One region of the Kitasatospora sp. NPDC091335 genome, then DNA from elsewhere that is predicted to be linked to it. Evidence: riboswitches for the same ligand, from Rfam matches in the RefSeq annotation. Region 1 holds a riboswitch; the other holds the start of a gene.
What was found. A riboswitch is a leader RNA that binds a small molecule or an ion and turns the genes downstream of it on or off. The one in region 1 is predicted to bind thiamine pyrophosphate.
Positions count from the first base shown of each region.

Region 2: linked by a shared signal. The riboswitch ahead of thiO (glycine oxidase ThiO) and the one ahead of thiC (phosphomethylpyrimidine synthase ThiC) in region 1 are both predicted to bind thiamine pyrophosphate.

Region 1 covers NZ_JBIVUM010000014.1:207,786-216,438, reverse strand. The annotation lists gene tenA (thiaminase II) at 1-659, shown strand, start outside; gene ACIQOW_RS27410 (hypothetical protein) at 716-2,023, opposite strand; gene ACIQOW_RS27405 (DUF5326 family protein) at 2,285-2,485, shown strand; gene ACIQOW_RS27400 (PKD domain-containing protein) at 2,568-5,342, opposite strand; TPP riboswitch at 5,581-5,715, shown strand; gene thiC (phosphomethylpyrimidine synthase ThiC) at 5,710-7,524, shown strand; gene ACIQOW_RS27390 (nuclear transport factor 2 family protein) at 7,583-8,107, opposite strand; gene ACIQOW_RS27385 (NAD-dependent epimerase/dehydratase family protein) at 8,354-8,653, shown strand, end outside.
Region 2 covers NZ_JBIVUM010000001.1:567,159-587,774, forward strand. The annotation lists gene pknB (Stk1 family PASTA domain-containing Ser/Thr kinase) at 1-927, opposite strand, end outside; gene ACIQOW_RS02540 (thiazole synthase) at 1,030-1,827, opposite strand; gene thiS (sulfur carrier protein ThiS) at 1,832-2,101, opposite strand; gene thiO (glycine oxidase ThiO) at 2,098-3,282, opposite strand; TPP riboswitch at 3,277-3,389, opposite strand; gene ACIQOW_RS02555 (NAD(P)/FAD-dependent oxidoreductase) at 3,509-4,717, shown strand; gene ACIQOW_RS02560 (Rv2175c family DNA-binding protein) at 4,760-5,125, shown strand; gene thiE (thiamine phosphate synthase) at 5,125-5,778, shown strand; gene ACIQOW_RS02570 (polyprenyl synthetase family protein) at 5,837-6,967, opposite strand; gene metF (methylenetetrahydrofolate reductase [NAD(P)H]) at 7,165-8,079, shown strand; gene ACIQOW_RS02580 (hypothetical protein) at 8,309-9,208, shown strand; gene ACIQOW_RS02585 (phytoene desaturase family protein) at 9,220-10,734, opposite strand; gene ACIQOW_RS02590 (DUF4126 domain-containing protein) at 10,746-11,363, opposite strand; gene ACIQOW_RS02595 (SAV_6107 family HEPN domain-containing protein) at 11,964-12,539, shown strand; gene ACIQOW_RS02600 (methyltransferase domain-containing protein) at 12,585-13,337, shown strand; gene ACIQOW_RS02605 (DUF3040 domain-containing protein) at 13,794-14,186, shown strand; gene ACIQOW_RS02610 (DUF3488 and DUF4129 domain-containing transglutaminase family protein) at 14,299-16,728, opposite strand; gene ACIQOW_RS02615 (DUF58 domain-containing protein) at 16,725-18,047, opposite strand; gene ACIQOW_RS02620 (MoxR family ATPase) at 18,049-18,963, opposite strand; gene ACIQOW_RS02625 (carbonic anhydrase) at 19,360-19,926, opposite strand; gene rsmH (16S rRNA (cytosine(1402)-N(4))-methyltransferase RsmH) at 20,467-20,616, shown strand, end outside.

The DNA.
Region 1 (8,653 bases):
CGCTGACCGAAGAACTCTGGGCGGCCATCGAGCCGGTGTACGCCGAGATCCTCGCCCACCCCTTCCTGGCCGGGCTCACCGACGGCACGCTGCCGCGCGAGGCCTTCCGCCACTTCGTCGTCCAGGACTCGCACTACCTGCGCGACTACGCCCGCGCGCTCGCCGTCTGCGCCGCCAGGGCGCCCGGCGAGGAGGACGTCAGGGCCTTCGCCGACGACGCGGTCGGCGCGCTGGCGGCCGAGCAGGGCATGCACGCCGAGTTCCTGACCGCGTTCGGCGGCAGCGCCGAAGAGGCGGCCGCCGAGCCGGTGCTGCCCACCACCCGGGCCTACACCAGCTACCTGCTGGCCACCGTCTACGGCGGCTCCTTCGCCGAGGCGGTCGGCGCGGTGCTGCCCTGCTACTGGATCTACGCCCGGGTCGGCGAGGCGCTGCTCGCCCAGGGCTCGCCCGACCCGCTGTACGCCAAGTGGATCGCCACCTACGGCGACGAGGCCTTCCAGTCGGTGGTCCGCCGGGTGCTGGCGCTCACCGACCGGCTGGGCGAGGAGCTGTCCGCGACCGAACGCCGCAAGGTGGTCGGGCACTTCGTGACCACCTCGCGCTACGAGTGGATGTTCTGGGACGCCGCCTGGCGCGGCGAGCGCTGGCCGGTCTGAGCCCGTGCGGCCGGCCTCCCCGGTGTTCCGGGAGGGCCGGCCGCACGCGGGTGTGCTCAGCCGGTGACGAAGTAGCCCGTCAGGTCGGCGATCAGGTGCACCGGTCCGCTGTGGTTGTAGACGGAGTAGGTGCCCCTGCCGGTGACCGCGGTGGTCGCCGAGTTGGCGACGGTCTGCCCGGGCTCGAAGTTGACCGTGGAGGTGTCCGGCCGCGTGCCCTGGCCCTGGCCCCGGAACACCGTGAGGTAACCGGACTCGCCGGCGTCGGTGACCGTGAGGTTGGCCTCGACGCCCATCGCGTTCGGGACGGAGCCGTCGGTGGGAACGGCCTGGAGGTCCGTGGTCGACAGCGGCAGGAGCTTGCCGCCGGCCTCCCGGGTGTCGCGGATGCGCACCGGCGTCCTGAGCGCGCTGAAGAGCCCCTGGCCGGACTGGCCGTAGGAGCCGACGACGTCCACGATGACGTGCGCCCAGCCGGCGTGGTTGTAGATGTCGATCTTTCCGTCGGCCCCGACCGGCACCACGACCTGGTTGGCGACGGTCCTTCCGACCGGGAAGTTGACGTTCGAACCGGAGGCGGGCCGCGGTGATCCGCTCGGGTACGCGGTCAGGTAGCTGTCCCAGGTGCCGTCGGTCGCGGTGACGTTGAGGATCACCGAGGTGGCGTCCGCGGTACCCAGCTCGGGGCGGCGGACCTGGTAGGTGCGCACCGCGTCGCCGCCGAGCCGTCCGGTGCCGTCCGTCCGGCTGTCGGCGATCCGGACCGGGTTCAGCGGGCCGTACTTGTCGGTCGCCCCGGGCCGGTAGTAGCCGACCACGTCGAGCACGACGTCGGTGGTGCCCCAGTTGTTGTAGACGGTGATCCACGGGGAGGTGCGGCTGACCGGGCCGACCGCGACCGTGACCAGGTTCGAGACGGTCTGGCCGGCCTTGAAGTTGATGCTGGAGGTGGCGGGCCTGGTCCCCGGCTGGCCGGGGACGGAGCCGATCGACAGGAAGCCGTCGGCGGTCGGATTGGTCGCGGTCACGTTGACCACCACGGCCGTGACGTCGGCCGGGACGACGGAGTAGCACTCCTGCGGCGGGTGGCTGTGACAGCCCGTGGCGAGCGGGGTCGAGAAGTACTCGCCCGCCTGGAGCGGCCGTGCGGTGCGGGTCGCCGGGACCTGGTTGTAGTCGCGGGTGTCCAGGACCCGGGTCGGGACCATCCCGGTGAAGCCGGCCGGGGCGGTGACGTCGGCCGCGGCGGTCGCCGGTGCGGCGGGAGTGGCGGGTGCGGCGGTGGCCACGCCGGCGGCGAGGGCGGGAGCGGTGAGGCTGAGGGCGGCCAGGGCGGCCAGGGAAACGGCTGTACGGGCTCGCATGATCGGACTCCCCCGGATCGACGGTGCCGGACCGGCCTGCTTCCGGCACTGGTTGGACGAACGGGAAGCCCGGAGGTTGCGCGTCCGTCCGGGTGAATTCTCGGGGGTCCCCCGGGGGGACGGGATCGGGGTGATCTCGGGGTTCTCTCCGGGCCGTTGGGCCTCGTTCCCGCACTCGCGCCACCGTACGATCGAAGTACCGAAAGCAAGCGGGATGCGGCACCGGACGGCGGCCGACCCGAGGGGAGAAGAGGAACCGACATGGCTGAGCTCTGGAAGTCGCTGCCCTCCTGGGTGCGCAACATCGTCATCCCGGTGCTGGTCCTGGTGCTGGCCTGGAACATCGTCGCCTTCGTCTTCGGCGTCGTCGGCGCGCTGCTCTCGATCGTGATCAAGCTGCTGGTGGTGGTCGGCATCGCGGCCGCCGTGGTGGTCCTGGTGAAGAAGGCCGCCAAGGGCTGACCGGCTTCCCGTGACGCCGCCCTGAGGCCCGGCCCCCCGCGAAGGGGGAGCCGGGCCTCGGGCGTTCCCGGGAGCGGGGCCGCTACTGGTTGCGGTAGTAGCCGAAGAGGTCGGCGATGACGTGGGTCGTGCCGGAGTTGTTGGCGATGTCGAACCGGCCCTGGGGGTCCACCGGGATGGTGGTGTGGTTGGGGACGTCCAGGCCCGGGCTGGCGTTGAGGTTGCTGGTGCCGGGCTTGGCCGTGCCGGTGGCCCAGGCGGTGAGGTGGGTGGGCTCCGTGGTCCCGGTCGCCGTCAGGTTGACCACCGCGGCGGTCGCCCCGGCGGGCACGCCGCCGACCGTACGGCTGGAGGACGGACCGAACGGGCCGCTGTCCCGCGAGTCCAGCAGGCGGCTCGGCGTGACCGGGGTGAACAGGCCCTTGCCGTCCGGGCCGTAGTAGCCGAAGACGTCGACCACCAGGTGGGTGGCGGCCGCGTTGGTGAAGAGCTCGACGCTGCCGTCCGCGCCCAGCGGGACCACCACCTGGTTGGGGATGTTCCGGCCGGGGACGGTGTTGAGGTTGGAACCGGCCGCGGGGCGCTGGGTGCCGCCGGGGTAGGCCGCGACGAAGCCCGCCGAGGTGGACCCGGTGGCCGTCACGTTGAGCACCGCCGAGGTCGCGTTCGCCGGCACACCGCCGGCGCCGGCGACCTTCAGCCGGCGGGCGCTGCCCGAGGTCAGCGGGTTGTCGTCGGACCGGGTGTCCAGCAGCCGGGCCGGGGCGACGGAGGCGAACCGGTCGGTGCTGCCGGCCGTGAAGTAGCCGAGCACGTCGGCGACGGCGTGCACGTAGCCGGAGTTGTTGCGGATCACCACCGTGCCGTTCGGGCCGACCGGCACGGTCACCAGGTTGGCGACGTCCTGGCCGGGGCCGAAGTTCACGTTCGAGGTGGCCGGCCGGGCGGCGGCGGACGGGTAGACGTCCAGGTGGCTGGTGGCGGTGCCCTGGGTGGCGGTCAGGTTGATCACCACGGCGGTGGCGTTCGCGGGCACCAGGTTGCCGGCCGAGCCGGAGACCCGGTTGCGGATGTCCAGGTCGAAGGTCGAGCCGGGGCCGAACCGCGGGTAGTGGCTGCCGGGCTGGCGGGTGTCCATGATCCGGGTCGGCGTGATCGCGGTGAAGCCGGACGGGGCGTAGTCGACGGTGACCTGCCGGGTGCTGGTCACGGTCGCGCCGGAGTCGTCGGTGACGGTGGACTTCACGGTGTACGTGCCGGGCTTGGCGTACACGTGGCGCTCGGTGAAGTAGCCCTCGTTCGGCTTGGCCGGGCCGTCGCCGAAGTCGAAGGAGTAGCCGCTGATCCGCCACGGGCTGGTCGTGGTGACCTTGGCCCTGACCGCCAGCGGGTCGCTGCTGGTGTCCTGGTCCACCGCGAGGGAAGCGGTGAGCGGCTTGTCCTCGCCCGCCTGGACCGGCCAGGACAGCTCGCCGGTGACCGAGCCACCGAGGCCGTCGGTGACGGTGACCTTCGGCCGGTAGTCGCCGGGAGCGGTGTAGGTGTGGCGGACCGTCGGCTCGGCGGAGGTCACCGGATCGGTGCCGTCGGCGAAGTCGAAGGTGTAGCCGAGCGTCGTCTTCCAGGTGTCGGTCGCCGTCGCGGTGAGCTCGACGGTGAATGGCGCGGGGCCGGTCGGGGCCTCGTGCACGGTCCCGCGCGCGTCCAGCCGGACCTCCTGGAGGCCGACGACCTCGTACGCGCCGCGGTCCCGGTAGCTGCTGTCCGGTCCGGTGTTGGCGACCTCCGGGTGGTCGACCGCTCCGTGGCCGAGCAGGTCGACGGCGGGGGTGCCGGGCGTCTGCGGACCGGCGGAGTCGATCGCGGTGCCCGCGGCAGGGCCGGTGGCGGCCTTGGGGACGGACAGCGGCCAGAAGGCGTCGTCGAACTGCACGTAGCCGTTCAGGTCGTGCTTGCCCTGGCCGGTGGCGGCCAGGAGGTCTTCGGGGGTCCTGTAGACGGCGCCGGCCCACTTGTAGGTGTCGGCGGAGGGCCATCGCAGGGTGTTGTAGTCGAGGGTGGTCCCCGCCGTCGAGCCGGCGGACACCTGGACGGTGCCCAGGGCCACGACGTTGTCGGTGATCGTGGCATGGTCGGACGAGCCGGCCAGATCGAGGACGACCGAGGTGTTCCACGTCGTGTGCGTGGTGTTGTGGGTGATCGTCGCGCCCGGGGCGTCGGTCAGCGAGACCGACGAACCGTACACGGTGACGAAGTCGTTCCCGGCGATCACCGTCCCGGTGACACCCGGGCCGGCCGTCACACCGCCGCTCGTTCCGCGGACGACCGACCGCTCGACCCTGACACGGTCGCTGGGCCCGGTGATCCTCACGGCCGGCCGGACAGCCGCGTTGTTCTCCTGCTCGATCCAGTTGCCCGAGAGCTCGACCCGGCTGACGCCGTCGAGCTCGAAGCCAGGCACGTCGAAGCCGGAGAACACGATGTCGTGCTGGCCGGATATCTTCACCGGCTGCCGCAGCGGACCGGAGATGGACGGGATGTCCGGCGACTTGCCGAGACGGCCCGCGCCGCGGAAGGTGATCGGCTTGCCGGGCTCTCCGGAGTGCCGGACGGTCACGTCCTCGATGTAGCTGCTCTGCGCGACCTCCACGGTCTGGCCCGGCAGCACTCGGTCCGCGGCGGCCTGGATGGTGCAGAACGGTATGGCCCGGGTGCCGGGGCCGCTGTCGTCGCAGGTGGAACCATGGTCCTTCACGTACAGCACGGCGGCCGGTTCGGCCGCCACCGCGGGCAGTGGCAGGCCCACCACCGCGGAGATCACGGCGGCGCTCAGGCCCGCCGCATGACGGATGCGCACGGTGCGTTTCCCCCAAGAGTCGTCAAAGCCGCGGACCCCCCGGGCGGAGTGCGGGCCCGGGTGGGCCGTGCACGCCCTGATGGAGTGTCTGCGGAGCGTTGGTGAGCATTATGGGGGCGGGGTAGGACGGTTTCGGCCGTGGGGTGCTCCGGGCGTCGTCGGCCGGCCCCCCGGTGACACGCTCTGGACCTGCGGCGATCCGCTCGCTACCGTGTTGGGCGTCGTGTGCAGGCAACACCGCCTGCGACGCGGGAGCTCGGAGCACCGGGCTGAGAGGGCGCTGACCGGGACGTCGACGGACGGACCGACGGCTGCGTCGACCGCAGGAACCTGACCGGGTAATGCCGGCGTAGGGAGTAGAGGTCTGATGACCACGTTCGAAGCACAGCCGCAGTCTGCCCAGGGCGCCCCCAGCAGCGAGCGCACCGGCTACCCGACCCCGGCCTGGCGCAAGGCCCACCGCGAGGGATCGCGTCCCGACCTGCGCGTTCCGTACCGCGAGGTGCAGCTCACCAACGGCAGGACCGTCCCGCTGTACGACACCTCGGGCCCGTACACCGACCCGTCCTACGAGCCCGACGTGCGGCGCGGCCTGCCCGCGCTGCGGGACGCCTGGATCCGCCAGCGCGGCGACGTCGAGGAGTACGACGGCCGCGAGGCGCGCCCCGAGGACGACGGGATCAGGCACACCTCGCCGCGCGGCGGCAACCTGCGCAACCTGGACGCCGTCTTCCCTGGCCGTCCGCGTCGCCCGCTGCGTGGCCGCGGCGGTGTCGCCGTCACCCAACTCGCTTACGCCAAGCGGGGCGTGGTGACTCCCGAGATGGAGTTCGTGGCGCTGCGCGAGGGCCTGGCGCCCGAGTTCGTGCGCGCCGAGGTGGCCCGCGGACGGGCCGTCATCCCGGTCAACGTGAACCACCCGGAGGTGGAGCCGGCGATCATCGGCACCAACTTCCTGGTGAAGATCAACGCCAACATCGGCAACTCGGCCGTCACCTCCTCGATCGAGGAGGAGGTGGAGAAGATGACCTGGGCCACCCGCTGGGGTGCCGACACCGTCATGGACCTCTCCACCGGCCGTAACATCCACACCACCCGCGAGTGGATCCTGCGCAACTCCCCGGTGCCGATCGGCACGGTGCCGCTCTACCAGGCGCTGGAGAAGGTCGACGGCAAGGCCGAGGAGCTGAGCTGGGAGGTCTACCGGGACACCATCGTCGAGCAGTGCGAGCAGGGCGTCGACTACATGACCGTCCACGCCGGCGTGCTGCTGCGCTACGTCCCGCTCACCGCCCGCCGCAAGACCGGCATCGTCTCGCGCGGCGGCTCGATCATGGCGGCCTGGTGTCTGGCGCACCACCGGGAGAACTTCCTCTACACGAATTTCGAGGAGCTCTGCGACATCCTCGCCTCCTACGACGTCACCTTCTCGCTCGGTGACGGCCTGCGCCCGGGCTCGATCGCGGACGCCAACGACGAGGCCCAGTTCGCCGAGCTGGAGACCCTCGGCGAACTCGGCCGGATCGCCCGCGAGCGGGACGTCCAGGTGATGATCGAGGGCCCGGGCCACGTCCCGATGAACAAGATCAGGGAGAACATGGATCTCCAGAAGGAGATCTGCGACGAGGCGCCGTTCTACACCCTCGGCCCGCTCACCACGGACGTCGCGCCCGGCTACGACCACATCACCTCGGGCATCGGCGCCGCGATGATCGCCTGGTGGGGCACCGCGATGCTCTGCTACGTGACCCCCAAGGAGCACCTGGGCCTGCCCAACCGGGACGACGTCAAGACCGGCGTGATCACCTACAAGATCGCCGCCCACGCCGCCGACCTGGCCAAGGGCCACCCCGGCGCCCAGGCCTGGGACGACGCCCTCTCCGACGCCCGCTTCGAGTTCCGCTGGGAGGACCAGTTCAACCTGGCCCTCGACCCGGAGACCGCCCGGTCCTTCCACGACGAGACCCTCCCCGCCGAGCCCGCCAAGACCGCCCACTTCTGCTCGATGTGCGGCCCGAAGTTCTGCTCGATGAAGATCTCCCAGAAGATCCGTGACGAGCACGGCGACGGTTCCACCGCGGTGAACACCGAGTTCGACGCCGAGGCCCTGGCCGGCATGGCCGAGAAGTCGGCCGAGTTCGCGGCCCAGGGCAACAAGGTGTACCTCCCCCTGGTCGACTGACGCGGGACACCCGAGCGCCGCCCTCGATCACCTCGGGGCGGCGCTCTGCCGTCTTCGGCTACTCCTCGGCGCCGCCGAAGACCGTGTGGTGTCCGCGCGCGGTGTCCATGTACTCGCGGACGCGGTGGATCAGACCGTCGCGGAGTTCGAAGACCAGGCAGTAGTCGTTGGCGTAGTGGTTTCCGTTGGCGAGCGTCGCGGTCATGGTCTCCTCCACCACCACGCGGTCGCCGTCGGCGTGGAAACCGTGGAAGGTGACGTCCACGTCACTGGCGAACAGGCGGGAGAAGTCCTCGGCGAGGAAGCGCGTGATGACTTCCCTGCCGACCAGGTGGCTGGGGCAGTCCAGCGCGGTGGCCGTCGCGTTCCCCGGAGGCGCCAGCCACTCGGCGTCCTCGGTGAAGACCGCGGAGATCCGGTCGGCGTCGTGGGTGGCGAACGCCTTCCAGGCGGCCTGGACGATGTCGTGGCTGCTCATCGCGTCGCGGTCGGGGTGGGCGCCGGGCCGGGGGGTCGATGAAGCGGCCTCCAGGGTGCGGCGGATCACCGCCGAACCGTGCTCGACGGACTTGGGCCCCAGCATCCGGGGCGACGGCGTCGAAGGTCTTGAAGATCCTTGCGGGCCGTTCTGTCGTACCCGGCGGGTACCGTTCGCGGCATGCTGTCCGCATCGACCCTCGCGGCCCGGTCGGAGTTCACCGTGGCCGTGGTGGGGTGCCCGCCGCTGGTGTTCGCGGCCGACACATGATCGAACCGGTTTTCACCCGAATGGTTGCGGCTTCAGGTCCGCCGGCATGCGAGTCGGCCGTGGCGTCGGCACATTGAAAGCATGCTCGAAGCATACGAGAAGGTATTGGTGACCGGCGGGCTGGGATTCGTCGGACGGCACCTGACCAATTCTCTCCTCTTTCTGGGGAAAGAGGTGACCATCATCGACAACGCCAGGACGGCGATGAGTGTCGAACCGCCGTCCGGGGTCACCTTGCACCTGCTCGACATTCGTGAGGGCGATGCCATCGCCGAAGCCGTCGACGGTGCGGAACTGGTTTTCCACGTCGCCGCGAACGCCAACGGGACGCTGTCGGTGACGCAGCCGCGTCTGGACTTCGAGATCAACGCCCTCGGCACC
Region 2 (20,616 bases), on a different contig from region 1:
GCTGGTCGGGTAGCGCGGGCTGGGCCGGGTGGAGGCCGGCGGCTCGGCGTCCAGCTCGGCCGGGGTGAGGGTGCGGCGGACCCGCTGGAGGGCGGCGAGCAGCTCGACCGCGTCGTACGGGCGGGCGTCGGCGGACCGGGCGCAGGCGCCGGCCACGATCGCGTCCAGCCCGGGGCCGACGGCGGGGGCGACCAGCGAGGGGGCGGGGACGTTCTCGTGCAGGTGCTTGTACATGACCTGGACGGGGTTGTCGCCGGTGTGCGGGCGGCGGCCGGTGAGCATCTCGTACAGCAGGATGCCGGCCGCGTAGACGTCCACCCGCTGGTCGGTGGGGGCGTCCGGGAGGATCTGCTCGGGGGCCAGGTAGGAGACCGTGCCCAGGACCGTGCCGCCGGTGGCTGTGCTGGTCGAGGTGGGCGCGCCGTCGGCGGTGCCGAGCACCCGGACCAGGCCGAAGTCGGCGACCTTGACCAGGCCGCCCTCGGTGATCAGCACGTTCTCCGGCTTGACGTCGCGGTGGACCAGCCCGGCCCGGTGGGCGGAGCCGAGGGCGGCGAGCACCGGCTCCAGCACGTCCAGCGCGGCCCGGACGGACAGCGCGCCGCGGTCGCGCAGCAGGTCGCGCAGGGTGCGGCCGGGCACGTACTCCATGGCGAGGAAGACGTGGCCGCCGTCCGCGCCCTGGTCGAAGACGTTGACCACGTTGGGGTGGGTGAGCTTGGCGACCGCCTTGGCCTCGCGGATGAAGCGGGCGGTGAAGCCCTCGTCCCCGGCCAGCGAGGGGTGCATCACCTTGAGCGCGACCACCCGGTCCAGCCGGGTGTCGGTGCCCCGGTAGACGGTGGACATCCCGCCGGTCGCGATGCGCTGCTCGACCCGGTACCGGTTGTCGAGCAGGCTACCGATCAGGGGGTCGTGCAGTGCCATGTCCACCCGGTGAGTCTAGTGCCGCCGCGCCCGGCCGGGCCCGGAGGACACCGCCCGCCGGCCCGGCTGTGCCCGGCTTGTGACACGGTCCCACCGGCGCGTTCAGAACGCCGGGTGCTCCCGGGTGTCCAGATCGGCCCGGCCGGCCATCGCGGAGGAGGCCTCGGCGTGGAAGCGGCGCGGGATGCGGCCGGCCCGGCGGGCGAGCCGGCCCGCCTCGGCGGCGTGCCGCATCGCCTCGGCCATCAGCACCGGGTCCTGAGCCCTGGTCACCGCGGAGGCCAGCATCACCGCGGAGCAGCCCAGTTCCATCGCCAGCGCCACGTCGGAGGCGGTGCCGGCGCCGGCGTCCAGGATCACCGGGACGCCGGCGCCCTCCACGATCAGCTGGAAGTTGTGCGGGTTGCGGATGCCCAGGCCCGAACCGATCGGCGAGCCCAGCGGCATGATGGCCGCGCAGCCGACGTCCTCCAGCTTGCGGGCCAGCACCGGGTCGTCGTTGGTGTACGGCAGGACGGTGAAACCGTCGTCGACCAGAGTCTCGGCGGCGTCCAGCAGCTCGATCGGGTCGGGCAGCAGGGTGCGCTCGTCGGCGATCACCTCCAGCTTCACCCAGTCGGTGCCGAGCGCCTCGCGGGCCAGCCGGGCGGTCAGCACGGCCTCGCCGGCGGTGAAGCAGCCGGCCGTGTTGGGCAGCACCCGGATGCCGTTGCGGGTCAGCACGTCCAGGACGGAGCCCTGGGTGGTGGCGTCGACCCGGCGCATCGCGACGGTGGTCAGCTCGGTGCCGGAGGCGAGCAGCGCGCGCTCCATGACCTCCAGGCTGGGCGCGCCGCCGGTGCCCATGATCAGCCGGGAGGAGAAGGACGTCCCGGCGATGGTCAGAAGGTCGTCGGCCATTGGTTCAGCCTCCCTGTACGGCGGTGAGGATCTCGATCCGGTCGCCGGGGCTCAGTGCCGTCGCGGACCACGAACTGCGCGGCACCACGGCCTCGTTGAGTGCGGCGGCGACGCCGGTGTTGGCGGCGCTGACGGTGGCCACCAGCTCGGCGAGGGTGGTCGTGGCGGGTGTCCTGCGGGGCTCGCCGTTGACGGTCAGGGCGATCTCGTGCGGTGCGGTCCCGTGCGGTGCGGTGCCGTGCGAGGCGGTCTCGGGGGGTGCGGTCTCGGTCATGCGGAGGCCTTCGTCGTGGAGCGGTCGGGGGAGAAGCGCAGCGGCGTGAACGGCCGGGCCAGATCGGGGACTTCACCGGTGGCCAGGTGCTCGGAGACCAGGTCCGCGGTCACCGGGGTGAGCAGCACGCCGTTGCGGTAGTGGCCGGTGGCGGCGACCAGGCCGGGCAGGGCGGTCGGGCCCAGTAGCGGGGCGTTGTCCGGCGAGCCGGGGCGCAGGCCCGCGGAGGTCTCCACGAGCGGGAGTTCGGTGATCCCGGGGATCAACTCGTGGGCATCCCGCAGGAGTTCGTACACCCCGCCGGCGGTGACCGTGGTGTCGTAGCCCTGCTCCTCGGTGGTCGCGCCGACCACCAGCTCGCCGTTCTCGCGCGGGACGACGTACAGGTGCTGCCCGCGGACGACCGCGCGGACGTTGCGGGAGAGGAACGGCCGGTAGGACTCGGGAACGCGCAGCCGGAGGATCTGGCCCTTCACCGGACGGATCGCGGGCAGCACGTCCTGCGGCAGGCCGGGCAGCCGGTGGCTGTGCGGGCCGGCGGCGAGGACGACCTGCCCGGCGGTCACCGTCCCGCCGGTGCTCAGCCGGGCGCCCACCGCGCGGCCGCCCCCGACCAGCAGCTCGACCGCCTCGGCCCGGTGGAGCAGGACGCCCGCGCGCTCGCAGGCGGCGGACAGGGCGGTGAGCAGCCGGCGGGGGTCGACCTGGTGGTCGTCGGCGACGTGCAGGCCGCCGCGCACGCCGGGGGCGAGCATCGGTTCGAGCCTGCGGGCCTCCCGGCCGGTCAGCCAGGTCGAGTCCAGGCCGAGCCGCTGGTGGAAGGCGTGCAGTTCGCGCAGCTCCGCGCGGTCGTCGGAGTCCTGGGCGACGGCGATCGTGCCGCAGCGGCGGTAGCCGGTGTCCAGGCCGCCGCTCGCCTCCGTCAGTTCGGCGGCGAACGCCGCGTACCGCTCGTTCGAGGCCATCCCGAGGCGCAGCAGCGGCTCCTCGCCGTACTGGAGCTCGGTGACCGGGGCGAGCATCCCGGCCGCGACCCCGGCGGCGCCGTGGCCGGGATCGGGGTCGACCACGACCACGTTCCGCACGCCGCGCTGCGCGGCCCGCCAGGCGACGGCGAGGCCGATGATGCCCCCGCCGATCACCAGGACGTCCGTGCGGGCGCCCGGTAGCAAGCGTGACAAGGCTGCTCTTCTCCCTTCGCCGGTATGACCCGGATCAGGTTCGGACGGTCGCAGGCCGTGTCAGCCCGCCTCTCAGCCCGGTGCGCCGGGCTCCCGTGTGGTGCTCCCACCATAACGCCGGGGGTCGGCCCGGCCGAAGGCCCGTACGCAGGGCGGACGGGGGAGGGGCCGCGGGCCCGTACGGGGGACGGGACGGCCCGCGGCCGCCGTCCGGCCGCTGGGTACAGTGACGGGCGTGGCAGAGCTGAGCGCAACGGATCAGGTGGTCGTCGTCGGAGCCGGGCTGGCCGGGGCGCAGTGCGCCCTCAAGCTGCGGCAGGGCGGGTGGCGGGGACGGATCGCGCTGGTCGGCGAGGAGCCGCACGCGCCGTACGACCGGCCGCCGCTCTCCAAGGACGTGCTGCTCGGCAAGACCGACTCCACCGCCCTGGACATCGACTACGACGGGCTCGGCATCGAGCTGCTCACCGGCCGCCGCGCCACCGGCCTCACCCCCGGCGTGCTGCACACCGACGCCGGCGACCTCCCGTACGGCTCGCTGGTGATCGCCACCGGCGCCGTCCCGCGCGCCCTGCCCGGAGCCGAGCGGGCGCACCTGCTGCACACCCTGGACGACGCCCTGGCGCTGCGCGCGCTGCTGCGCCCCGGGCTGCGGCTGGTGCTGGTCGGCGCGGGCTGGATCGGCGCCGAGGTGTCCACCGCGGCCCGGGCGGCGGGCTGCGAGGTGACCGTGGCCGAGGCCGGTCCGGCGCCGCTGCCCGGCGCGCTGCCGGCGGAGATCGGCTCGGCGATGGCCGCCTGGTACGCCGAGGCGGGCGTGGACCTGCGCTGCGGGGTGGGCGTGGCCGCCGTCGAGCCCGGCGCGGTGCTGCTGGCGGACGGCTCGCACCTGCCCGCCGACGAGGTGGTGGTCGGCATCGGCGCCCGGCCCGCGACCGGCTGGCTGGCCGGCACGGGGGTCGAGCTGGACGCGGCCGGCGCCGTCGTGGTGGACGGGCGGCTGCGCACCTCGCTGCCCGGGGTCTTCGCGGCCGGCGACTGCGTCAGCTACCCCTCGGCCCGGGCCGGCGCCCGGCTGGCCGTCCAGCACTGGGACCACGCCCTGCAGTCCGGCGAGGCGGTGGCCGCCGCCGTCCTGGGCGCGGACGCGCCGGCCTACGACCCGGTGCCGTACTTCTGGTCCGAGCAGTTCGGGCGGATGGTCCAGTACGCCGGCCGGCACGCCGAGGGCGACGAGCCGCTCCGGCGCGGCAGTCCGCAGGACGTCGGCTGGTCGGTGCTCTGGCTGCGCGACGGGGTGCCGAGCGCGCTGCTGACCGTGGACCGGCCGCGCGACCTCACCCAGGGGCGGAAGCTGATCGAGCGCGGCACCGCGCTGGACCCGGCCCGCGCGGCCGACCCGGCGGTGCCGCTGAAGGCGGCCGTCGCGGGGTAGCGCCTGGTGCGCGGTGGGCCGTGGAGGTGGCAGTCTGGTGGCGTGAGTGAGATCGAAAGCAAGATTGAAGCCCTGGTCACCGACTGGATGTACCTGCCCGACATCTCGGAGCAGTGGGGGGTCCGGGTCACCGAGGTACGTGACCTGGTCAAGAACGGCGGCCTGATCGCCGTACGGCGCGGGCCGAACAAGTCGCTGCAGGTCCCGGCGGCGTTCATCGACGGCCCGGGCCTGGTCAAGCACCTGTCCGGCACCCTGACCGTCCTGCGGGACTGCGGGTACGACGACGTGGAGATCCTGGAGTGGCTCTTCACCGAGGACCCGTCGCTGCCCGGCAGCCCGATCCAGGCGCTGCGGGAGAACCGTGGCACCGAGGTGAAGCGCCGCGCCCAGGCGATGCTGATCTGATGGCGGCGGACACGCCGCGCACCCGGCTGGCCGACGCCCGGCTCTACCTGTGCACCGACGCCCGTCGGGAGCAGGGCGACCTCGCCGACTTCCTGGACGAGGCGCTGGCCGGCGGGGTGGACATCGTCCAGCTGCGCGACAAGGGCCTGGAGGCCAGGCAGGAGCTGGAGGTCCTGGAGGTCCTGGCCGACGCCTGCCGCCGGCACGGCAGGCTGCTGGCCGTCAACGACCGCGCCGATGTCGCCCACGCGGCCCGGCCGGACGTGCTGCACCTCGGGCAGGACGACCTGCCGGTGCCGGCCGCCCGGGCGATCCTCGGCGAGGACGTGCTGATCGGGCGTTCCTGCCACGCCGAGTCCGAGGTGGACGCGGCGATCGACGAGCCCGGGGTGGACTACTTCTGCACCGGTCCGGTCTGGCCGACCCCGACCAAGCCGGGCCGCCCGGCGCCGGGCCTCGGCCTGGTCTCGTACGCGGCGAAGCGGACCACCGACCGGCCGTGGTTCGCGATCGGCGGGATCGACCTCGGCAACCTGGACGAGGTGCTGGCCGCCGGGGCCCGCCGGATCGTCGTGGTCCGGGCCATCACGGCCGCGGCGGACCCGCGGGCGGCCGCCGCCGAACTGTCCGGCCGGGTGCGCGCCGCGCTCTGACCACCCGGGTTCTGACCCACCCGGGCCGTACGGCGGGCCCGGAGGCCGCCGCCGTCCGTCAGTACTTGCGGACGGTGGCGGCCTCGGCCAGTGCCAGCAGCACCGTGCGGGCCCGCTCGTCGGCGAGCGGCGCCGCCTCCAGCGCGGCCAGCGACTGCCGCATCAGCTCCTCGATCCGGCGTTCCACCAGCTCGGGGGCGCCGCTGCGGGCGATCAGCCCGCGCAGCCCGGTGACCTCCTCGGCCGCGAGGTCCGGCGCGCCGAGCCGCCCGTCCAGGTGCCGGGCGTCCGCGGCCGACAGGCCCCGCATCGCGTGCGCGACCAGCAGGGTGCGCTTGCCCTCGCGCAGGTCGTCACCGGCCGGCTTGCCGGTGACGGCCGGATCCCCGAAGACGCCGAGCAGGTCGTCGCGCAGCTGGAAGGCCTCGCCCAGCGGCAGCCCGAACGCCCCGTACGCCTCGACCAGCCCGGGACCGGCGCCGGCCAGCAGCGCGCCCACCTGGAGCGGCCGCTCGATGGTGTACTTCGCGGACTTGTAGTGCAGCACGGTCTGCGCCCGCTCCAGCGCGCCCTCGTCCGTCGAGTCGCCGGCCACCGGCTCCAGCACGTCCAGGTACTGGCCGAGCATGACCTCGGTGCGCATCAGGTCGAACACCGGCTTCGCGGCCAGCGCCGCGGCCGGGTCCAGGCCCGAGCGCAGGAACAGCTCGTCGGACCAGATCAGCAGCAGGTCGCCGAGCAGCACCGCGGCGGAGGTGCCGTACTGCTCGCGGTCGCCGCGCCAGCCGCTGTCGCGGTGCAGCGCCTCGAAGCGGCGGTGGATCGAGGGCAGGCCGCGGCGGGTGTCGCTGCGGTCCATCAGGTCGTCGTGCACCAGGGCGCTCGCCTGGAGCAGCTCCAGGGCGGCGGCCGCGTTGGCGATGCCCTCGCCGGTGGCGCCCCCGGCCGGGCCGCCGGCGCCGCGCCAGCCCCAGTAGCAGAAGGCCGGGCGCAGCCGCTTGCCGCCGTCCAGCAGGAAGTCGCGCAGCGCGTCGGCGGCGGGGACCAGCTGGGGCGAGATCTTGCCGAGCAGCACGGACTGGCCGTCGATGAAGGCGGCGAGCGCGGTGTTGACGCGGGTGCGGACGTCCTCCGCGTCAATGGGATTGGCCGCGCTGGGGTTGGCCGGCCGGGTGCTGGACGAGGTCACGATGGGGCTCCGCTGGTTCGCTGGGGTGCAGCAAGCGTAGCGGGGCGACTGGGAACGGATGTGCGAGCGGCGGCGCCGGGGGCGCTCCCGGAGGTGCCGCGGAGAGGCGCCGGGCGAACCGGAACGCCGTCCACTTGTTGTCTCAATAAATGGACCTGGGTTGTCCGGCCCCTTCGAACGCCGGATAGCCTGCCAGCATGGCACTCGGCATCGCTTCCACGAGGACGGATCGCGCACTGACGGTCCGCGAACTCCTGACGGCCGGCAAGCGCTCCTTCTCCTTCGAGTTCATGCCGCCGCGCACCGAGGTCGGCGAGCAGAAACTCTGGGACGCCATCCGGCGACTCGAACCACTCGACCCCAACTTCGTCTGCATGACGTACGGCGCGGGCGGCTCCTCACGCGAACGCACGGTCAACATGGTGGGCCGGATCGCCACCGAGACCACGCTGACCCCGGTCGCCCACCTCACCGCGGTCGACCACTCGATCGCGGAGCTGCGCAACATCATCGGCCAGTACGCCGACCAGGGCGTCCGGAACGTCCTCGCGGTCCGGGGCGACCCGCCCGGCGACCCGATGGGCGAGTGGGTCAGCCACCCCGAGGGCGTCACGTACGCCTACGAGTTGGTGGAGCTGATCAAGGGCATCGGCGACTTCTGCGTGGGCGTCGCCGCCTCGCCGAACATGCACCCGCGTTCGACCGACTGGGACGACGACATCCGGCACTTCGTGGCGAAGGTCCGCTCCGGGGCCGACTACGCGATCACCCAGATGTTCTTCGAGGTGGACGACTACCTGCGGCTGCGCGACCGGGTGACGGCCGCCGGCTGCGAGACGCCGATCATCCCGGAGATCATGCCGGTCACCAACGCCAAGCAGCTGGAGCGCTTCCCGCAGCTCAGCGGTTCGGCCTTCCCCGCCGACCTGGAGGCCCGCCTGCGGGCGGCCATCGACGACCCGGCGGCGCTGCGGGCCATCGGCATGGAGCACGCCACGGCGATGGCCGAGCGCCTCCTCGCCGAGGGCGCGCCCGGTCTGCACTTCATCACGCTGAACCACTCGACGGCGACGCTGGAGATCTACCAGAACCTGGGGCTGCACCAGCGCTGAGCGGCGGGCCCGGCCCGGCGCCGGGAGACCGGGCCGGGCGGGTGTCTCCGCGGCGCCGGCGCCGGGTGTTCACGGGCCCGTCACCGTACCGACGGTGGCGGGCCCGGACGTGTGCGGCCGGTGTCCGGGGGGTGGGAACGCGATGCGGTACCCCGGCCGTTGAACCGGTACAGTCGCCGCACACGCGCGGCGCACACGCGTGGGCACGCGAGCTGGAGGTAGCGGGCGGATGGGCATCGGATACCTGCTGCTGTACGTCGCGTTGGCGGTGGTGGCGCTCTGGCTGGTCGCGGAGGTGCTGCTGCAGAACCGGGCGCCGCTGCACTGGCGGGCCCTGGCCCTGACCGGCTTCCTGGGCGTGGCCGCCGGGATGAGCCTCGGGTCGGTCGTGGTGATCGGGGCCGGCGCCGCGCTGTTCGCGGTCGGCCAGACCTTCGTCACCCTTTCGGTCAAGCGCGGCCACCAGGCCGGCTGGTCGCTGCGGAAGTCCGACGGCAGCCTGCCGGGCCCGCTCGCCAAGGTGCCGCTGCTCGGCGCCCTCACCGGCGGCGCCGCCGCGGTGGCGGCGGCCGCGGTCGCCCGGAAGCGGATCGGCGAGGTCAGCGCGGTCGAGGAGACCCCGGCCGCGGTGCCGGTGCAGGTTCCGGTACCGGACGAGCTCCCGGCGGAGGTGCCCGAGGTCGAGCAGACCGCCGCCTTCGAGATGCAGGAAATCGCCCAGGACGGCGTCTACGCCACCTCGTACTACGAGCAGCAGCCGCAGATCCCGCAGCAGCCCCAGGACCCGTACGCCGCCACCTACCAGGGCGGCTACGACCAGCAGCAGTGGCAGACCCAGCAGCAGCCCGCCTTCGCCTACGACCAGCAGCAGCCCTACGGCGGCTACCCCCAGTACCAGCAGGACCCGTACGGCGGCTACCCGCAGCAGCAGGGCCAGCAGCAGGACCAGTACGCCGGCTACCAGCCGCAGCACCAGCAGCCCTGGGACCCGAACGCCCAGCCCCAGCCCCAGCAGCACGAGCAGTGGCAGCCCCAGCCCGAGCAGCACACCCAGGGCATCCCGCAGCAGCCGGTGTACGACCAGAACTACGGCTACCAGCAGCAGGACAACACCTGGCACCAGGGCTGAGCCGCAGGCCGTCAGGCCGGGCCGATCAGGCCCGCGGCGATGCAGGCCGACATGCCGACGCGGGCCAGCCCGCCGCCGGGGTGGGCGTTGCCGCCGACCAGGTAGAGGCCGGGGACGGGGGACTCGTTGGCGGCGTGCAGCCCCGGAAACGAACAGGCGAGCACCGGGCGGGCGACCGAGCCGCCGAGGGCGCCGGTCTCCCTGCGGGTGTCCTCCGGGGTGCGCACGACCCGCCACAGCACCCGCTCGCGCAGCCCCAGGCCGGCCGCGTCCACGTGGGCGAGCAGCCGGTCGGCGTAGCGGTCGGCGACGCCGGGGGCCGTCCAGTCGACGTCGCCCTGGGCCGGGACGGTCGCCGTCAGCACCACGCTCTCGTGGGCGTCGTCGGGCCGCAGCGACGGGTCGTCCGGGCGGAGCACCTGGACGGTGGGGCGTTCGCAGGGCGGCTCCGAGAGGGTGAGGGCGTTCTCCTCGGCGGCCGGGTCGGCCGCGTGCACCACCGTCCGGTGCACGGTGCCCTCGGGCCGGGGCCCGCGCAGGGCCAGCAGCACGCTGAACCGGCCGGGCACCTCGAACGGTTCCCACCCGTCGGGCTCCGTCCCCGGCCACTCGGCGAGGCCGTGGCGGAACAGCGCGGCGGTGTCCATCGCGGAGACCACCAGGTCGGCGTCGATCCGGCCGTCCGCCGTCTCGACCCCGCGGGCCCGGCCGCCCTCGACGACCACCCGGGTGACCGGGGTGTCGAAGCGGAACCCGACCCCGCGCAGTTCGCAGCGCCGGTACACCGCGTCCGCGAGGGCGCGCAGGCCGCCCCGGACGTACCAGACCCCGAAGGACTGCTCCATGTACGGCAGCACGGTGGCCCCGGCCGGGGCCTGGCCGGGCGGCAGGCCGTACCGCAGCGCGGCCTCACCCAGCAGGGCGGTCAGGCCGGGGTGGCCGTCGAGCTGCCGCCGGGCGACGGTGTCGAGGGTCCACCGGACCGGCTTGCGCAGCCGGGCCAGGCCGGTGCGCGGCGGGACGGGGTACGGGTCGGCCTCCAGGACGGCCCGGTCGGCCGGGGACAGGACGCCGCGCTCGGCCGGGAGCGGCTCCTCCAGCAGCGGGCGGCGGGTGGCCTCCCAGACCGTCCGGCCGTGGTTCATCACCTCGCTCCAGCGGGCGCCCGAGCCCGCGCCGAAGGCGGCGTCCAGGGCCTGGCCGACGCCGCCCCTGGAGGCGTTGGGCAGGGTGACGGCGGTGCCGTCGGGGAACAGGTGCCGGCTCTCCGGGTCGACCGGGGCCAGCCCGACCAGCTGCTCCAGCGGCTCCCTGCCGGTCTTCAGCGCGAGGTCGCGGTAGACCGCGGGGAGGGTGAGCAGGCCGGGCCCGGTGTCGAAGGCGAAGCCCTCGCGCTCGTACCGCCCGACCATGCCCCCGTACGTGCCGCCGGCCTCGCAGACCGTCACCCGGTGGCCGAGGGTCGCCAGCCGGGAGGCCGCCGCGAGCCCGCTCATTCCTGCGCCGATGATGACGATCTGTGCCATGGCACCTGATCCTAGGTCGGCCGGGCGGGCGATCCGTCCGCGGCCGCCCGGGCGGCCCTGCGTTCGCGGCGGCGGGCCCGGAAGGCCCGGATCCTGCTGACCGCGAGCCAGACCAGCAGCAGGCCGACGGCCAGCACCACGCCGGCGACCGTGGCGGCCAGCCAGGGGTGGAAGATCGCCAGGGTGACCAGGCCGGCCACCGAGAGGTCCTCCGCCATGCTGACCACGATGTTGCTGAGCGGCTCGGGGGAGGTGTTGACGGCCATCCGCAGCGAGGCCTTCACCAGGTGGCTGACCAGCGCCGAGGTGCCGCCCATCGCGCCGGCCGCGACCTCGCTGAGCGAGCCGGGGTCGTTGCTCGCGATCAGCACGCCGACGGTGGCACCGGCGATCGGCCGGATCACCGTGTGCACGGCGTCCCAGACGCTGTCCACGTACGGGATCTTGTCGGCCACCGCCTCCAGCGTGAACAGCACGGCGGCCACGAGCAGCACGTCCGTGCGCTCCAGCGCCTGCGGCACCGAGTCCGCGTCGGCGAACCTGCCCAGCAGGCCGAGCAGCAGCACCACCGCGTAGGCGTTGATGCCGCTGGCCAGTCCGCTGGTGAAGATCAGCGGCAGGACCGTCATCGCGTCCCCCTCCTCGTGGTCATCGCGTCCCCCTCCTCGGAACCCGGGCCGGTTCCGCCGGCCCCGCCGTACCGTACCGGCAGCCGGGACGCCGTGGGCGCGGGTCGCGGTTCCGGCGGCCGGCGTGCGGCGGACTGAGTACGGATACTCAGATCCCCGGTTGAGTACGTCAACGGATGGCCCCCGACCTGCGGAGACGGGAGAGTGGTGGCACCCGGGAGGGCGGCGCGTCGGGCGCCGGGCCCGCCCGGGCGGCGGATCCGTCCGTCTCCCGGCAGCGAACGCCGGGGGAGTCGGGTGGACGGTCCGCCACGGGGCTGGTCACGGTCCCCGCACCGCCGACACGGGGCGGCGGAGCGGGCCGGGGGGAGACCGGCCGCGGGGGGAGTTCGCCACCGCCGCCCCGGGGGGAGCGGCGGAGCGACGGCACGGCGGCGGCGCGGACCGGGGGAGGACCGCGCCCGCCGCCGCTACGCCCGTTTCCGGCCCGTTCCCGGGGAATGACGGCGGACGGGGCCGGATTGTCAGTGGTGCCGTTCACGATGGAGGGGCACGGGCCACCCGGTCCGCGCGCTGCCTCGGAAGGGGGAGACCATGACCATCAGTCACCCTGAGCCCGTCACCGCCCGCCTCCGCTCCGCCGCCCTGCCGTACCTGCCGGGTCCGTCCGGTGCACGCCCCGCCGGAGGGGACGTCCACCCCGTGCTGCGCCGGATCGCCGCTCCGCCGGCCGCCCTCGACCTGCTCGCCGACGCCCACCGCACCCTCGCCGGGGCCCGCGCCCTGGACGATCCGCTGGAGCGCTACGCCACCGCCCACCTGGCCGCGCTGCGCACGGTGGCGGCCGTCCTGGCGGTGCGCGGCCGCCCGGAGAAGAGCCCGCGCCGGCGCAAGGCCATCCGCAGCGCCTGGGAGGTGCTGCCCGAGGTGGCCCCCGAGCTCGCCGAGTGGGCGCTCTACTACGGCGCGGGGGCCCGGCGCCGGGCCGCCGCCGAGGCCGGGATCCGGGGCGCCGCCTCGGCCCGCGACGCCGACGACCTGATCCGCAACTCCGCCCTCTTCCTGCGCCTGGTCGAGCGGCTGCTGGGCCTGCACGCAGCCCCGCCCGCGGCAGGACCGCCGCCGGACGCCGACGAGCCGCCGGGCGCGGGCGGGCAGCCCGCCGGGCCGGTCTAAGGTGGAGGCAACCTGATCGAACCGCACGTGCCGAGGAGTTCCACCTTGTACCCGACGCGTCCCCGCAGTGCCCTGCGTACCGCCGTGGTGTGGGAGGTGGTCCGGACGGCCCTGGAGAAGCGGGCGGCCGAGCTGGACCAGCCGGTGCTCGACGTGGTCGACACCGGCGGCGGCACCGGCAACTTCGCCGTGCCGGTCGCCAAGCTCGGTCATCGCGTCACCGTGGTCGACCCGAGCCCGGACGCCCTCTTCGCCCTGGAGCGCCGGGCCGCCGAGGCCGGTGTGACGGACCTGGTGCGGGCCGTCCAGGGCGACACCCAGACGCTGCCCGAGGTGGTCGCCGCCGGCAGTGTGGACGCGGTGCTCTGCCACGGCGTGCTGGAGGTCGTGGACGACCCGGCCGAGGCGCTCGGCAGCCTGGCCGGCACCCTGCGCAAGGGCGGCCTGGTCAGCCTGCTGGCGGCCAACCGCAACGGCGCCGTGCTGGCCCGCGCGCTGGCCGGCCACTTCACCGAGGCCCGCACCGTGCTCTCCGCCTCCGACGGCCGCTGGGGCGAGCAGGACCCGATGCCGCGCCGCTTCACCGGCGACGAGCTGGGCCGGCTGGCCGAGGCCGCGGGCCTGCGGGTGGAGTCGGTGCACGGTGTACGCGTCTTCGCCGACCTCGTCCCCGGTGTGCTGGTGGACACCGAGCCCGGCGCCCTGGAGGCGCTGCTGAAGCTGGAGGAGGCCGCCGCCGCGCAGCCCGCCTTCCACGCCGTGGCGACCCAGCTGCACCTGCTGGCCACCCTGGCCTGAGGCGTCCCTCCGGACCCGCGCGCCCCTTTCGCAGCGCCTTCACACCGCCGCACGGTTTCGCACACCGTACGGCGGTGGTTCGCGCCCCGTACGCCCGCCGGTTTCCCGCCCGCTCCCCGTTCGCGCCGGGCCGCCCGGCGGCATACCTCCCCAGGTCCGGGACGATTCCATCCGATCGGGCACTTGTCCGGGGCGTGGCGCGTTGACTCCGATGCGGTCGTCCGCGCTCGAAGTGGCCCGTCCCACGCGGCGCAGACCACCCCGTAACGGGCTCACGGACCGTATGATCTGGGTAAAGCCGGAAAGCATGACAGCCGGATGCGTGGGGCATATGGACGACACGGGCCGGGCCCCCGCACAGGCGTCCGACCGTGTGCCCCAAGGCTGATTGGACTTGCCTCCCCGACCGGGGTGGGCGGACCGGTCGCACCCGCGACCGACGAGTAGGAGGACTCCGTGCCGCTCTCGGAGCACGAGCAGCGACTGCTCGACCAGATGGAGCGAGCGCTGTATGCCGAAGATCCCAAATTCGCGTCGGCGCTCGAGGGAACCGGGCTGCGCACCTACACCCGTCGGCGGGTCTACCTGGCCGTGGCCGGCTTCGTGGTGGGGATCGGCCTGCTGATGGGCGGCATGGTCGTGCCGGACCAGATCTGGGTCAGCGTCGTGGGGTTCCTGGTGATGCTCGGATGTGCGGTGTTCGCCGTGACCGGCTGGCGGCGCGGGCCCGCGGGCCAGGGCACCGGGGGTGCCGGCCCGGCCGCGGCCCCGCGCCCCAAGGCCGGGATGATGGACCGGGTGGAGCAGCGCTGGCAGCGCCGCAGGGACGAGCAGACCGGCGGCTTCTGAGCCGCTCGGCCGAGACCTACGAAGCCGGGGCGGGCAGTCGATCGACTGCCCGCCCCGGCTTCGTACGTCTCGGCTTCGTGTCCGGCGCGGAACCCTGGCGCGGAACCCCGGCTCAGGACTCCGGCGTGGAGCGCTTGCGCCGGGTGAGTACCCGCCGCACCGGCACGCAGACCCGCTCGACCGCCCGGCCCGCCCCGGTGGCGACGGCCGCCCTGGCGGCCCGCACCGCGTCGGAGATCCGCCACCACAGCTGCGCCGAGGACGGCGGCAGCAGCAGCGCCCTGGTCCGTCCGCGCCGCCCGGCCGCCGCCCGCAGCCCGCGCCGTACGGCGCGGACGTCGGCGGCCAGCGGCTCCGCGGTGAGCGGCCCGGGCGGGGCGTAGAGCACCCGCTCGGTGGCCAGCGCGAGCCGGCCGGTGGCCGCCGCGGAGTCCGCGTCCAGCTGTGCCGTCTCGGCGATCCGGCGCGCGGCGGAACGCGGTGTGCGTGACTCGTCCGGGGGAATTCCGAGGTCCCAGGCGGAGTCGACCAGCTCGTCCCAGGCGGCCAGCACCTGGGCGTCGGTCAGCTCCGCGGGACCGCTCCCGCCGGGCCCGCGCCGTCCGCCGCCGCCCAGCCGGCGCCGGCGTACGGCGGCGCGCCAGAGCATCGGGGCGAGCAGCAGCGCGATCAGCACGGCCACCGCGGCCAGGGTGCCGAGCACCTGGGCGGAGAGCAGCCAGGACTCCTCGCCGGCCGTGGCGGCGGTCCTGCCCTTGGTGCCGCACTCGCCCAGCTGGCGCTGCTTGGCGGTGCAGTCCGAACCGGCGGTCGGCACCGGGGCGGCCGAGGCGGACTGCGGGGCCGCGGTCGCCTGCTGGCTCGGCGCGGTGGTCGGGGTGCTGGACTTCTCGGTGTAGCGGGCCGGGACGCCGCGGCTCGGGGTCGGCTCGAAGCGCAGCCAGCCGTAGCCCGCGAAGTACAGCTCGGGCCAGGCGTGGTACATCCGGCCGTTCACCGAGTAGACGTCGCCGCCCTTGTTGTCGCCCGGGGTGAAGCCGACGGCCACCCGGGCCGGGATCTTCAGCACCCTGGCCATCGCCGCCATGGTGGAGGCGTAGTGCACGCAGAATCCCCTGCGGTCGCGCAGGAAAACGGCGATGGCGTTGCTGCCGGTGCCGCCGTTGACCGTGGTGTCGTACTTGAAGGTCGGCCCGGTGAACCAGTTCACCAGCGCCGTCGCCCGGTCGTAGTCGTTCTGCGCGCCCGAGGTGACGGCCCTGGCCTGCTCGGCGACCACCGCCGGCAGGTCGGACGGGAGGGCGGTGTAGTGCTCCCTGACGTCCTGGGGCGCGGTGGCCGCGAGGCGCAGCTCGTCGGCGGTGGGCCGCAGGTCCAGGGCGCTGACGTGGTAGCGCAGGCCGCGGATCGCCTTGTCGCCGGCCGGCAGGACGGTGCCGGTCAGCGGGTCGAGCTTCCAGTCGCCGCGGTTGGGGACCTGGACGGAGGCGGCCGGGTAGGGCATCGGCAGCCAGCTGGCCTCCAGCCGGTCGCTGACCTGGAAGTCGCCCTCGATCCGGGGGACCTGGGCGTTGCGCAGGCCCTCGGGGGTGGGCAGCGTCACCGGGAGGTCGCCGACCGTGGTGCTGCCGAGCTTCCAGTTGGTGCCGTCGAACTGGTCGAGCGAGCCGGTCCGCAGGTAGGTCTGGTCGGCCAGCGGGCTGTCCAGGGTGTAGCTGAGCAGCTCCGCGTCGGTGGGCTTGGTGATCGCGGCCTCCAGGCTGACCAGCGGGTCCAGGCTGGTCGACAGGCTCCCGCCGACGCCCTTGCCGCTCGATCCGCCGGAGCCGGAGCGCAGCAGCCCGAAGCTCCAGTGCGGCAGCACCACCGGCAGCAGCAGGGCCACCGCCAGGGCCAGCACGCCGACCTGACGGCCGCCGGGGCTGACCCGGCCCGACTCCACGGAGCCGCGCGAGCCGCCGTAGAAGACGCGGCCCCAGCGGGAGACCCGGTCCTGGCCCTCGGCGAACAGCAGCAGCAGGTAGCCGGCCGCGGCGGCGCCGAACCAGACCCAGCTGCCGTGCGCCCCGGCCAGGCCGTTGCCGATCGAGTACAGCGCCAGCAGCGGCAGCCCGGCCAGCGCCGAGCGCCGGTAGGTCACCGCGACGGTGTCCACCGCGACGGCGATCAGGCCGACCGCCGAGACCAGGATCAGCCGCAGCCCCGCGGAGGGCGGAGCCGGGATGGCGTACTGCTGTATGTCGTCCACGCCGGAGGCGAAGACCTGGTCCAGGACCCGCATCGTGGCCGGCCCCGGCAGCACCCCGCCGGCGCCGGCGAAGCCGAGCAGCATCAGCATCAGCAGCGCCAGCAGCTGCCCGACCGGCACCGTCCAGCGGTACAGCGGGGAGCGGCGCAGGCCCGCGCCGACGGCCCCGATCACGGCGATCACCAGGAAGGCGTGGGAGAGCCAGCTGCGGGTGGTGAGCAGCGGCATCATGCACAGCGAGGCGAGGGCGGTGGCCAGCGCCGAGTACACGGTCAGTTTGGCCCGGGTGGTCACGCGCCGGCCTCTTCTCGGTAGGGGGCGGTCGTCCTGCTGCCGTCGGCGGCCCGCCAGAGGTCCGGTACGGAGTCCCCGGCGCGCACCGGGATCACCGTCCAGCCGGCCTCGCGCAGCTGCCGGGCGCGGTCCCGGAACTCGTCGCCGCCGGTGTCCGGGGCGAGCATCCGCAGGCCGGCCCAGGTGCCGGTGTCCAGCAGGAAGGCGACCGCCCCGCCGGTGCGGCTGCGCAGCCGGCCCAGCCGGGCGGCCTGGGTGTCGTCCAGGTCGCCGAGGACGGCGACCAGCAGGCCCTCGCCGCCGGTGCGCAGCGGGTCCTCGGCGCGGGAGAGGGTGCCGCCGTCGGACAGGTCGGCGACCGCGAGGGCGTCCAGGACCAGCCCGGAGGTCTCGGCGGTGCTGTGGCTGCGGCCGCCACCGGGCCCCGGCACCGACTGGCCGGTGTCGGTGAGCAGCCGGGTCTGGTAGCCGCGCTCCAGCAGGTGCACGGAGACCGAGGCGGCGCAGCCGACCGCCCACTCGAAGGAGGAGGCGGGGCCGCTGCCGCGGTGGGCGATCTCCCGGGTGTCCAGCAGGACGGTGGCCCTGGCCTGCTGCGGCTGCTCCTCGCGGCGCACCATCAGCTCGCCGTACCGGGCGGTGGAGCGCCAGTGCACCCGGCGCAGGTCGTCGCCGGGCCGGTACTCGCGCAGGATCAGGTCGTCGTCGCCGGCCATCGCCAGGGTGCGGCTGCGGCTCTCGCCCTGGCCGGCCCACTCGCCGCTGAGCCGGGCGTTCGGCAGCGCCTGGACCTGGGGGACGACGGTGAGGACGTCGGAGGCGGTGAAGGCGCGGGTCACCTCGCACATCCCGAACGGGTCGGACAGCCGCAGCTGGAGCGGCCCGAGCGGGTAGCGGCCGCGCAGGTCGGAGCGGACCCGGTAGGAGACCTCGCGGTGGCCGCGCGGCTCGACCCGGTCCAGCACGAAGCGCGGGCGCGGCCCGAGCACGTACGGGACCTTGTCCTCCAGCAGCAGCACCCCGGTGGGCACCCGGGAGACGTTGTCGACCCGCAGGTGCACCCTGGCCTCCTGGCCGGCGGCCGCCCGGCGCGGGCTGAGCCGGCGTCCGCTGGCCACCCGGTAGCGGGTGTTGGCGACCACCACCACGGCGACCAGCGGCAGCGCGGCGAGCAGGACGCCGACGCGCAGCAGGGCGTCCTGGTCGAGCAGGTAGGAGCAGACCACCGCGGTGACCCCGGCGGCGAGGAAGGAGCGGCCCCGGGTGGTGAGGCCGCGGAACCCGGCCCGCAGTCCCGACGCCGAGTCGGACTGGACCACCTCAGCCCCTCCGGACGGCCGGGCCGCCCTGCGGGCGCGGCAGCGGCAGCCGGGCGACCAGGTCGGCCACGATCTGCTCGGAGGTGCGGCGGCTGAGCTGGGTCTCGGCGGTCGGCATCAGACGGTGCGCCAGGACCGGGACGGCGAGGCGCTGGATGTCGTCCGGGGTGACGTAGTCGCGCCCGTCCAGGGCGGCGGCGGCGCGGGCGGCCCTGACCAGGTGCAGGGTGGCGCGCGGCGAGGCGCCCAGGCGCAGCTCGGGGCTGGTCCGGGTGGCGCCGACCAGGTCGACGGCGTAGCGGCGGACCGGGTCGGCGATGTGCACGGTGCGGACCAGGTCGATCAGCTTGAGGATGTCGGAGGCGTGCGCGACCGGCTGGAGGTCCTCCAGCGGGCTGGCACCGCCGTGCACGTCCAGCATCGCGAGCTCGGCCTCGGGGCTGGGGTAGCCGATCGAGATCCGGGCCATGAAGCGGTCGCGCTGGGCCTCCGGGAGGGGGTAGGTGCCCTCCATCTCGACCGGGTTCTGGGTGGCCACGACCATGAACGGCGAGGGCAGCTCGTAGCTGGTGCCGTCGATGGTGACCTGGCGCTCCTCCATCGACTCCAGCAGCGCGGACTGGGTCTTGGGCGAGGCGCGGTTGATCTCGTCGCCGACCACGAGCTGGGCGAAGATCGCGCCGGGGCGGAACTCGAAGTCGTGCCGCTGCTGGTCGTAGATGTTGGTGCCGGTGACGTCCGAGGGCAGCAGGTCGGGTGTGAACTGGATGCGGCGCACGGTGCAGTCCAGGGAACGGGCGAGCGCCTTGGCCAGCATGGTCTTGCCGACGCCCGGCACGTCCTCCAGCAGCAGGTGGCCCTCGGCGAGCAGGACGGTCAGGGCGATCCGGACGGCCTCCGGCTTGCCCTCGATCACGCTCTCGACGTTGGCGCGGACGCGGTCGACGACCGCGGCGAGCTCGTCGTGCCCGACCTGCCGGTACCCGTTCGCCCTCTGCTGCTCGCCCCCCGCAGCACTGCCGAGTCCGGCCTGATCGCTGTAGCTCGTCACCCGTATACGCTCCCTGGCACCCTGTGCCCGCCCCGTCCCGAGGCCGGGCCCCACCCCATGCTTGACGCGGCCGTCCCGGGGGCGGTTCCGAACGAGGGTCCCGGCGCCGGGAAGGCGGCCTGCGGCCTGGCCGCCCCAGGTGGTTCGGGGTCCGACCGGCAGGCGCATTGTCCCCCGGGCGATGGCCAGAAGTCACCATTCGGCGGTGCCCCAATGCCGGGACGGCGGGGACCCGGGCGGGACCCGGGACGGGGCGGTGGCTCAGGACGGGACGGGGCCTGGGTGCTGGTCGATCTCGCGCAGCAGGCCGGTGTGGACGTCGAAGACGAAGCCGCGGACGTCGTCGGTGTGCAGCAGGAAGGGAGAGGTGCGGACGCGCTGCATGGACTGGCGGACGTCGCCGTCCAGGTCGACGAAGGCCTCCACCGCCCACTGCGGGCGCTGGCCGACCTCCAGTTCCAGCTCGCGGCGGAAGTCCTCGGTGAGCCCGAGCAGGCCGCAGCCGGTGTGGTGGATCAGCGCGATCGAGCGGGTGCCGAGGGCGCGCTGGCTGATGGTCAGGGACCGGATGGTGTCGTCGGTGACGACACCGCCGGCGTTGCGGATGACGTGGGCGTCGCCGAGTTCGAGGCCGAGTGCCGCGAACAGGTCCAGGCGGGCGTCCATGCAGGCCACCACGGCGATCTTCTGCACCGGGCGGGCGTCCATGCCGCCGTCCCGGAAGGTCACCGCGTAGGCGCGGTTGGCCGTGACGAAGCGGTCGATGACGGTGGATCCGGCAGGGTCGGCAGCGGCGTTCGGCGAGGGCCGATCAGGTGTCACTGTCATGGTGGCGACGTTAGTGGGGATCGGGCCCGCGCGGTGGAGCGGAGAACTACAGAACGGGGCGCCGTGATCGAGCGCAAAGCCACAACAGGGGGGTGCGGCCCGGCCGTTCCCCGAGTGGCCCGCACGCGGTGGCGGACGGGGGGCGCGCGCCCGCCACCGAGGGCCCCCGGTCCGGACCGTCGCCAGGCCGCCCCGACGGCTGCGACCTGCGGTGATCCGTACCGCCGCCCGGGTGGTGCGCCGGAGCGGACCATTGACTGGCAGGGCTCGCGCGATAGAGTTTGCGGCGCATTGGAGCACACCCGGCCGGGCCCGTCAACGGTGCCTTCCCGGCCGGTGCGGTCCGGTCGACGCGGGCCCGTGGCCTCCACCCGCTCCGTGCTCACCTGGCGCACCTTCCCCGGTGCCGGGCGGTCACGACCTTCCCCCTGAGCGGGCGGGGACCACGGGCCGCTTCGTCGTGCCGGTGCGCGGTGGGCGAGAATGGTCGCAGCTCCCGGACGTCGGGCTGCTCCGCACCGAGGAAGGGCGCCACCGCGCATGACCACCAACGAACCGGGCCCGAAGCACGTTCCGGTGATGCTCCAGCGGTGCATGGACGCGCTGGCCCCGGCGATCTCGCGCCCCGGTGCCGTGGTGGTGGACGCCACCCTCGGCCTCGGCGGCCACAGCGAGGCGTTGCTGACCCAG